DNA from 3 places in the Frigoribacterium sp. PhB118 genome. Region 2 is predicted to be linked to each of the others. Evidence: predicted binding sites of a transcription regulator. Region 2 holds the regulator's gene; each other region holds the start of a gene.
What was found. The regulator HrcA, encoded in region 2, represses chaperone genes, less so after heat shock. The targets are predictions, from matches to a motif close to TTNGCACTCGNNNNNNNCGAGTGCNAA.

Region 1 (3,236 bases), on a different contig from region 2:
CGAGGGGTCGCCGGCCGGGGCCGGGTTCTTCTCGGGCTTGTCGGCGACGACGGCCTCGGTCGTGAGGAACAGACCGGCGATCGACGCGGCGTTCTGCAGGGCCGAGCGCGTGACCTTGGCGGGGTCGATGATGCCGGCGGCCAGCATGTCGACGTACTCGCCGGTCGCGGCGTTGAGGCCCCAACCGATGTCGAGCCCGCGGACCTTGTCGGCCACGACGCCGGGCTCCATGCCGGCGTTGAAGGCGATCTGCTTCAGGGGAGCGTCGATCGCGACGCGGACGATGTTCGCACCCGTCGCCTCGTCGCCCTCGAGCTGCAGGTTGGCCAGAGCGGTCTTGCCGGCCTGGATGAGGGCGACGCCACCACCGGCGACGATGCCCTCTTCGACGGCGGCCTTCGCGTTGCGCACGGCGTCCTCGATGCGGTGCTTGCGCTCTTTCAGCTCGACCTCGGTCGCGGCACCCGCCTTGATGACGGCGACGCCACCGGCGAGCTTCGCGAGGCGCTCCTGGAGCTTCTCGCGGTCGTAGTCGCTGTCGGTCGCCTCGATCTCGCTGCGGATCTGACGGACGCGGCCGGCGATCTGCTCGTCGTCGCCGGCACCCTCGACGATGGTCGTCTCGTCCTTGGTGATGATGACCTTGCGGGCACGGCCGAGCAGGTCGAGCGTCGCGTTCTCGAGCTTGAGACCGACCTCTTCGGCGATGACCTGACCACCGGTGAGGATGGCGATGTCCTGGAGCTGAGCCTTGCGACGGTCACCGAAGCCGGGGGCCTTGACGGCGACCGACTTGAAGATGCCGCGGATCTTGTTCACGACGAGCGTGGCCAGGGCCTCACCGTCGACGTCCTCGGCGATGATCAGCAGCTGCTTGCCCGACTGGATCACCTTGTCGACGATCGGCAGCAGGTCCTTGATGTTCGAGATCTTCGAGTTGACGATGAGCACGTAGGCGTCCTCGAAGACGGCCTCCTGACGCTCGGGGTCGGTGACGAAGTACTGCGACAGGTAGCCCTTGTCGAAGCGCATGCCCTCGGTGAGCTCGAGCTCGGTGCCGAAGGTGTTGCTCTCCTCGACGGTGACGACGCCCTCTTTGCCGACCTTGTCGATCGCCTCGGCGATGAGCGCACCGATGGTGGGGTCGGCGGCCGAGATCGAGGCCGTGGCAGCGATCTGCTCTTTGGTCTCGATGTCCTTCGCGTCGGCGAGCAGCTGGTCGGAGACGGCCTGGGCGGCCTTCTCGATGCCGCGCTTCAGCGAGATGGGGTCGGCACCGGCCGCGACGTTGCGCAGACCTTCGCGGACGAGGGCCTGGGCCAGCACCGTCGCGGTGGTCGTGCCGTCACCGGCGACGTCGTCGGTCTTCTTCGCGACCTCTTTGACGAGCTCGGCACCGATCTTCTCGAAGGGGTCGTCGAGCTCGATCTCTTTGGCGATGGAGACGCCGTCGTTCGTGATGGTGGGGGCGCCCCACTTCTTCTCGAGCACGACGTTGCGACCACGCGGGCCGAGCGTGACCTTCACCGCGTCGGCCAGGATGTTCAGGCCACGCTCGAGGCCACGACGGGCCTCTTCGTCAAAAGCAATGATCTTAGCCATGTGTGTTTTTCGTCCCTCCCGGACGTCATGAAGCAGAAGCATTGGCACTCACGTGTCGCGAGTGCCAGCAACGATTCTGGCACTCGCCCGATGAGAGTGCAAGTGACGTGACGGGGCCCGGACGCACGAGCACGCCGCCACGGTGGACCGTGACGGCGTGCGGCGTGGGAGTGGGCGCGGCGAGGCGCTCCGACGGGCCTCAGGCGAGCCGGACGGACTCCGCCTGCGGCCCCTTGTCGCCCGTGCCGACCTCGAACACGACGGCCTGGCCCTCTTCGAGCACCTTGTAGCCGCTCATGTCGATGGCCGAGTAGTGCACGAAGACGTCCTGGCCGTCACCCTCGACGGTGATGAAGCCGTAGCCCTTCTCCGCGTTGAACCATTTCACGGTCCCGTTTGCCATGGTGTCGCTCCCCTTTTGCTGTGGTGGTACGGCGCGTGCGGTGCTGCAGGGCCGGGTCGTCGACGCAGCGACCTGCGAACCCGGACGGGACAGCGTCACTCGTGCAGAACACCAGGTCGGCGAGCCGTGAGGGGCGACCAATTCCAGATGGTAACCACGGGAAAAGCGGAAAAGCGCGCCCCGACCGAGAAACACCCGCAGAAAACGAGGATTTCACCGGTTATTAAACGTGGGCGTAACACGGGAGGTGCGGTGAGGGCCCGACGGGACGCGCGCCTCCTCGGATCGATACCGCGGGAGCGGCGTCTTCAGGCGCTGTAGTCGGCCCCGAGGACGACGGTGACCGCTGCCCCGGGGAACGCCTCGGTGAGCTCGACGTCCGAGATGCCGAGCTGCTGGGCGAGCCCGAGCGCCACGGCCTCGTCGACGGCCGCCGAGTAGTAGACGGTGGACGTCGCGACGCGCTCGCTGGCGTTGCCCTGGGTGCCGACGACCCAGCCGGCGGTCTCGAGCCGCTCGGAGGCCGAACCCGCGAGCCCGGCCGTGGCGGTGCCGTTCAGGACGGTGATGGTCGTCACCGAGGGGTCGACCTGTGAGGGGTCGGTGAGGGGGGTGACCGACGGCGTGGCCGTCGGGGTCGGCGTGTCGCTCTCGGGAGCCCCGGCCTCGGCGGTGCTCGACGACGAGGGGTTGACGAACTGGAAGCTGTTGTTCGCGACGCCGAGGTAGACCACGCCGGCACCGACCAGGACGCCGACGGCCAACGCGGCCCAGGCGAAGGCGATCCAGCCGCTGCCGGGGCGCTTCTCGGCCCGGTGGGCTCCGACCCGGTCGAGGTCGGCGGGGACGTCGTCGAACCGGTCTCGGTCGAATTTCGGCATGCGTGGTCTCTCGTGGGTCAGCGAGTCGGACCGAACGAACGGGTCGATCGGGCGTCGCGGCGGGCGACTCGCAGGCGCTGCAGGCGGCCGACGAGCATGGGTGCGTAGGCCAGTGCAGCGGGTCGGTCTATGAGCGAGTTGAGCAGTTGCTGGTAGCGGACGATCCCGAGGCCGAACTCGCGACGGACGGCGGCCTCCCGGGCACCGGCGGCGGCCGGGGCGTGCTGCTCGAAGTCCAGGACGGCACGGTCGAGCTCGGACAACGCGCTCGAGCGCACGTCGTCACCTGTCGCCTTCTCGTCCATCGTCGAGGCCCTCCTCGGGGTTCCGGGTCATCCTATGGGCGGCGC
Region 2 (3,236 bases):
ACGGTGAGGATGTCGGCACTCTGGGTGCCGGGCTTGATCTCGACCTCGATCTCGCCGTCGAGCCCGGTGAGCGTCGTCGACGTGCCGAGGATGGCGTCGGCCATCTGCACCTCGAGCGTGGCCAGCAGGTCGTCGCCGTTGCGGCTGTAGGTGTCGTGGTGACGCACCTTGACCTCGAGGTACAGGTCGCCGTTCGGGCCACCGGCCTGGCCGACCTCGCCCTGACCGGGCAGCTGGAGCCGGAGTCCGGTGTCGACGCCCGCGGGGATGTCGATGGGGATCGAACGTCGGGCCCGGACGCGACCCTGGCCCTGGCACGTGGGGCAGGGATTGGGGATGACGGTGCCGTAACCACGGCAGGTCCCGCACGGGCTCGACGTCATGACGTTGCCGAGCAGCGAGCGCACGGTGCGCTGGATCTGTCCGGAGCCCCCGCAGATGTCGCAGGTCTGGGGCGAGGTGCCGGGTGCGCAGCACGAGCCGCTGCACGTGTCGCAGAGGACGGCCGTGTCGACCTCGATGTCGCGCTGCGTGCCGAAGACGATGTCCTCGAGGTCGACCTCGAGGCGCAGGAGCGCGTCCTGCCCGCGTTCCCGCCGGGACCGCGGACCCTGACGCTGGCCCTGGCCACCGCCGCCGAAGAACGCGTCGAAGATGTCGCCGAAGCCGGCGGCCCCGCCACCGCCACCGAAGCCGGGCTGGGGGCCGAGGTCGTAGCGTTCGCGCTGCTGCGGGTCGCTGAGCACGTCGTAGGCGTGCGTGACGTCCTTGAACCGTTCGGACGCGTCGGGGCTGGGATTGACGTCGGGGTGAAGCTCGCGGGCGAGCTTGCGGTACGCCTTCTTGATCTCTTCCGGGGTCGCCTGACGGTCGACTCCGAGGACGTCGTAATGATCTGCCACTGGTTCTCGTCTGCCTCTGGTGTGGTGTGGTGGTCTTCCCGGCGGGGCCGGGCCCGGCGGACCGGGACGGGGATGGGGGTCGTGGGACGGCCGGGGCCGTGGTGGTCGGCTACCGCTCGGTGAGCAGCGACGACAGGTACCGCGCGACGGCACGGACCGCCGCCATGTTGGTCGAGTAGTCCATGCGCATGGGCCCGAGCACGCCGAGCCTCGCGATCTCGCTGCCCTGCGTGGAGTACCCGCTGGCCAGCACGGACGCCTGGGACAACCCGAACGACGCGTTCTCGCGGCCGATGCTCGCGGCCACGTCGACGGCGTCGAGTTGCATCTCGCCGAAGAGCCGCAAGAGGGCCACCTGCTCTTCGATCGCCTCGAGCACGGGGAAGAGGTCGCCGCTGAAGTCGTCGCCCGTGCGCACCAGGTTCGCCGCACCGGCCATGACGAGGCGGTCCTGACGTCCGGCGGCGATCTGCTCGGTAAGACTCGCGACGACCACGCCGACGACCGCCGCGAGGTCGGGACGGAACCGCGCCGGCAGGTCGGTGAGGGCGGTGGAGGCCTCACCCAGGGGCCGACCGCCGACCGCGGCGTTGATGGCGGCCCGCAACTCGGACAGGAAGGACTCGTCGACGGCGGTGCGGATGTCGACGACCCGCTGCTCGACCTGGCCGCTGTCGGTGATCAGCACCGTCATGACGCGACCGTCGCCCAGGCTGACCAGCTCGACGTGACGCACGCGGGCCCGGGAGAAGGTGGGGTACTGCACCAGGGCCACCTGGTTGGTGAGTTGCGACAGGAGCCGGACCGTCCGACCGAGCACCTCGTCGAGGTCGGTGGAGTCGCCCAGGAACGTCTCGATGGCCTGACGCTGGGCCGCGCTGAGCGGGCGCAGGTCGGCGAGCTGGTTGACGAAGAGCCGGTAGCCCTTGTCGGTCGGCACGCGTCCCGACGAGGTGTGCGGTGCCGCGATGAGCTCTTCTTCTTCGAGCAGCGCCATGTCGTTGCGGATGGTCGCCGCCGAGACGCCGAACTGGTGTCGCTCGACGATGGACTTCGACCCGACCGGCTCACGGGACGCGACGTAGTCGTGCACGATGACGCGAAGCACTTCGAGACCGCGTTCGGAGACCATGACGCACCTCTCTTCGCTCGACGTCCCCCGGGTCGTCCGCACGCCGGGCGACCGGGCCTGGCACTCGACGTGCCGGACTGCCAATCGTACGACACCTCCGTCGCGAGGCCTACTCGGGCCGCACCCGGCTGCCCTAGGGTGGCGGGGACATCCGCAGGACACTCACGAACAGGTGCAGCCATGACCGAGAACCCTCCCGCCCAGCCGAACGGCCCGCAGAACGGCCAGCCCGGCCAGAACGGCCAGCCCGGCCAGCCGTACGGGCAGGGTCTGCCCGGCCAGGGTCAGCCCGGCCAGGGCCAGCAGTCCGGCCCCGGCTTCGGCCAGCAGCCCGGCTACCAGCCGCAGCCCGTCCAGCCGATGCGCCCCGAGGACGAGAAGCTCTGGTCGACGCTCATCCACCTCGGCGGGATCCTCTTCGCGTTCGTCCCCGCCCTCGTCGGCTACCTCGTGTTGAAGGACCGCGGCCCGTTCATCCGGGAGCACACCAGGACCGCGCTGAACTTCCAGATCACGATGGCCATCGTCTACGTGATCTCGGCGATCCTGTCGATCATCGTCATCGGAGGGGTGCTCGCCCTCGTCGCCGGCATCCTCGTGATCATCTTCTCGATCATCGCCGCCGTCGCGGCCAACAAGGGCGAGTGGTACAAGTACCCGCTGACCATCGAGTTCGTCAAGTAGACGGTCGACCGGCCCGGACGGGCACGACGCGAGGCGCGACTCCCCCCGGGAGCCGCGCCTCCTGCGTTCCGGGCCCGCGCCTCCTGGTCGCCACCGCGGCGATCAGGACGATCGGGACGCTCAGTCGGGCAGCAGACGCCGCACGACGGCGTCGGCCATGAGCCGCCCCTCGCGCGTGAGCACGACACGACCCCGCGGGGCCGCACGCCCCTCGACCCAGCCGTCGGCGATGAGGCCACCGACGGCCCGGCGTCCGTCGTCGTCGAGCTCGGAGGTGGGCAGCCCCTCGCGGATGCGCACCCCGAGCAGGACGCGCTCGACCCGACGGGTCTCGTCGTCGAGGGTCTCGCGCCCGGCGGCCGGCGACTCGCCCGCGGCCATGCGCTGCTGGTAGGCGGCGGGGTGCTTGACGTTCCACCAGCGGACGCCACCGACGTGACTGTGCGCGCCCGGGCCGACGCCCCACCAGTCGTGGCCCTGCCAGTACGCCAGGTTGTGGCGGGAACGGTGCTCGACGC
Region 3 (3,236 bases), on a different contig from region 2:
CAGTGCAGCCCGACCGGTGGCGGTCGAACCTGCCGCGATTGGTCCGAAACTAGGGGTCGAATGTTTCTGGCGTGTGTTCTCGACGTCAAAGTGACGTTTCGTTAGCCATTCGTGACTTTGCGAGGGATGGTCGCTTCTAGGGGGTCGGGGCCACGGCGAGGGGCCGGCGTGATCGTCGCCCCGCACGGACCATGTCGACGGTCAGCACGATGGATGCGACCCAGACGATGGCGAAGCCGACCCACCGCGCGGTCGACATGTGCTCGCCGAGCACGACGACCCCCACGACGAACTGCAACACGGGAGCGACGTACTGGGTCAACCCCACGGTCGTCAGGGGCAACCGACGCGTCGCCGAGGCGAAAAGCAACAGGGGCACGGCCGTGATCACGCCCGTGCCGATCGTGGCGAGGGTGTGCCCGACGCTCACGGTGCCGAGCACGACGCCGCCGCCGAGGCCCGTCACGTGCAGCACGATCAGGGTGACGGCCGCGAAGGGTGCGATCCAGAGCGTCTCGAGCGTGAGCCCGCCGACCGCGTCGACCCGACCGCCGACCTGCTTCTTGACCAGGCCGTAGAGCCCGAACGAGAACGCGAGGACGAGCGAGATGAACGGCGGCCGGCCCGCCCCGACGGCGATCACGAGGACGGCGACGGCGCTCAGCCCGACGGCCACCCACTGGGTCGTGCGGAGACGCTCGCGCAGCACGACCACGCCGAGCAGGACGGTGACGATCGGGTTGATGAAGTACCCGAGCGCCGCCTCGACCACGTGCCCGCTGAGCGTCGCCGAGATGAAGACCGTCCAGTTCACGACGATGAACGCGCCGGCCACCCCCATGGTGGCCACCAGGCGCGGCTGTCGCAGCAGGGCCAGGAACGAGCGCAGCGCCCCCGTCACGACGAGCAGCACCGCGCAGAAGACGAGCGAGAAGAGCACCCGCCAGGCGACGATCTCGAACGGGCCGGCCGGGGCCAGCAGCAGGAAGTACACCGGCAGGACGCCCCAGAGCCCGTAGGCCCCCAGGGCGTAGGCGAGGCCCGCCCCGCCGGCCCCGTCGACGCCGAGCCCCGAGGTCGGGGCGGAGGGGGACGAGGAGGCGCGGGTCGAGGTCACCAGGCGACTCTAGGTGGCTGCGCCCGCCGCCGGAACGGCCACTCCTGCCACCGTGGATCGATCGACGGACGACGACGCCTGGGGACGGGCCCTCGTCGGCCGGCACGGTGCCGACACGGCGAAGGCCCCTGCCGGAGCAGGGGCCTTCGGGATGGCGACCGGGGTCGCGGAGCACGGCCGGAGCCGTGCCGGGGTGCTAGCGGACGATGACCGCCAGGACGTCGCGGGCCGAGAGCACGAGGAGGTCTTCTCCGCCGTACTTCACCTCGGTTCCGCCGTACTTGCTGTAGATGACCTTGTCGCCGGTGGCGACGTCGAGCGGCACGCGGTTGCCGTTGTCGTCGATGCGGCCCGGGCCGACCGCCACCACTTCACCCTCTTGGGGCTTCTCCTTGGCGGTGTCGGGGATCACGAGACCCGAAGCAGTGGTCTGCTCGGCTTCGACCTGACGAATGACGATGCGATCTTCGAGCGGCTTGATGCTGACCGACACGGGTGACCTCTTCTTTCTCGGTGCTACGAAAACATGGGGGCTGGCACTTGCCGGGGGCGAGTGCCAGAACAACTGTAGGACGAGACTGGCACTCGGTCAATCCGAGTGCCAACGCGTCTGCCCGCGTGCGTCACACTGGACGACATGGATTCCTCCGAGCTGCTCGAAGTCCTCTCGCCCGAGGGGCTGCGGCTGCTCGACTCGCTGCCGGCGGGCGGCGCCTCCGGTGACGACGTCGTCGGCACGGTGGCCGCGTTGCGCAAGCAGGGCCATTCCCCCGCCCTCGTGTCGGCGGTGCTCACACAGGCCCGGCTCCGCGGCCGGGCCGTGGCCAAGTTCGGCGAGTTCGCGAGCCGCATGCTGTTCACCGAGGCGGGCCTCGAACAGGCCACGCGCCTCCCGGTCGCCGCCCGCCACGCCGGACGCTACGCCGCGGCGGGGATCGGCAGCGTCGCCGACCTGGGCTGCGGCATCGGGGGCGACGCCCTGGCCTTCGCCGCACTCGACCTCGACGTGCTCGCCGTCGACCGCGACGAGGTGACCGCGGCCGTCGCCTCGTACAACCTCGCGCCGTGGCCGTCGTCACGGGTCGAGCAGGGGGACGCCGCCACGACCGACCTCGCAGGCGTCGAGGGGGTCTTCCTCGACCCGGCGCGACGGACGTCCGGCCACACCGCCACCAAGCGCCTCGCCGATCCGGCCGACTGGTCCCCCGGCCTCGACGTCGCCTTCGGCTTCGCCGACCGCCTGCCCACCGGGGTCAAGCTCGGTCCGGGCGTCGACCGCGAGCTGCTGCCGACGGACGCCGAATGCCAGTGGATCTCGGTCGACCGCGACGTGGTCGAGGTGGGCGTGTGGTTCGGGCCGCTCGCGCGGCCGGGAGTGGGCCGGTCCGCCCTGGTGATCGGCACCTCCGGGGCGTCGGAGTTGACGGCCGCCGCCGACTCGGACGACGTCGACCCGGGCGACCTCGGCGAGTACCTCTACGAACCCGACGGCGCCGTGATCCGGGCACGCCTCATCGGCGACCTGGCCCGCTCGATCGACGCCCGGATGATCAGTCGCGACATCGCCTGGTTGACGACGGAGGCGCGGGTCGAGACCCCCTTCGCACAGGGATTCCGCGTGCTCGAGACGTTCCCGCTCGACGAGCGGACGCTGAAGCGCGAGCTGCGGGCCCGGGGCATCGGGCGACTCGAGATCAAGAAGCGCGGAGTCGACGTCGACCCCGCGACGTTCCGCAAGCGACTCTCGTTGCAGGGGACCGGGTCGGCGACCCTCGTCCTCACACGGGTCGCGGGGCGGCACACCGCCCTGCTCTGCGAGCGCCTGGTCTGACGCCGGGCGGGACGCGAGAGCGGCGTCGGGTCAGGCGACCGTCGCGACGGGATCGGTCGGCTCGACGACCCGCTTGCGTCTCTTGAACTTCATCGTCGGTCGTTCGACGAGATGCCAGCTGAGGGTGGCCACCGCGAAGGTGGCCGCCAACGACACCAGGGCGAAGAGGGGCACGCCCCATGCTGCGGCGCCCGCCGTCGCGAGCAGCTGCTGCAGCGGGAAACCGTAGATGTACGTGCCGTACGAGATGTCGGTGCGGATGGACGCCCGCGGGTGCTTGACGAGCGC

Region 1: groL (chaperonin GroEL) is a predicted target of HrcA. The motif match lies at 1,644-1,670, and genes of this name have one in related genera.
Region 3: groES (co-chaperone GroES) is a predicted target of HrcA. The motif match lies at 1,696-1,722, and genes of this name have one in related genera.

The regions. Positions count from the first base shown of each region.
Region 1 covers NZ_RKID01000004.1:405,679-408,914, forward strand. The annotation lists gene groL (chaperonin GroEL) at 1-1,602, opposite strand, end outside; gene EDF21_RS13595 (cold-shock protein) at 1,802-2,005, opposite strand; gene EDF21_RS13600 (LytR C-terminal domain-containing protein) at 2,314-2,886, opposite strand; gene EDF21_RS13605 (DUF3263 domain-containing protein) at 2,904-3,191, opposite strand.
Region 2 covers NZ_RKID01000001.1:570,027-573,262, forward strand. The annotation lists gene dnaJ (molecular chaperone DnaJ) at 1-902, opposite strand, end outside; gene hrcA (heat-inducible transcriptional repressor HrcA) at 1,012-2,034, opposite strand; gene EDF21_RS16970 (DUF4870 domain-containing protein) at 2,215-2,718, shown strand; gene hemW (radical SAM family heme chaperone HemW) at 2,839-3,236, opposite strand, start outside.
Region 3 covers NZ_RKID01000003.1:134,425-137,660, forward strand. The annotation lists gene rarD (EamA family transporter RarD) at 137-1,117, opposite strand; gene groES (co-chaperone GroES) at 1,314-1,610, opposite strand; gene EDF21_RS10135 (class I SAM-dependent methyltransferase) at 1,755-2,948, shown strand; gene EDF21_RS10140 (acyltransferase) at 2,979-3,236, opposite strand, start outside.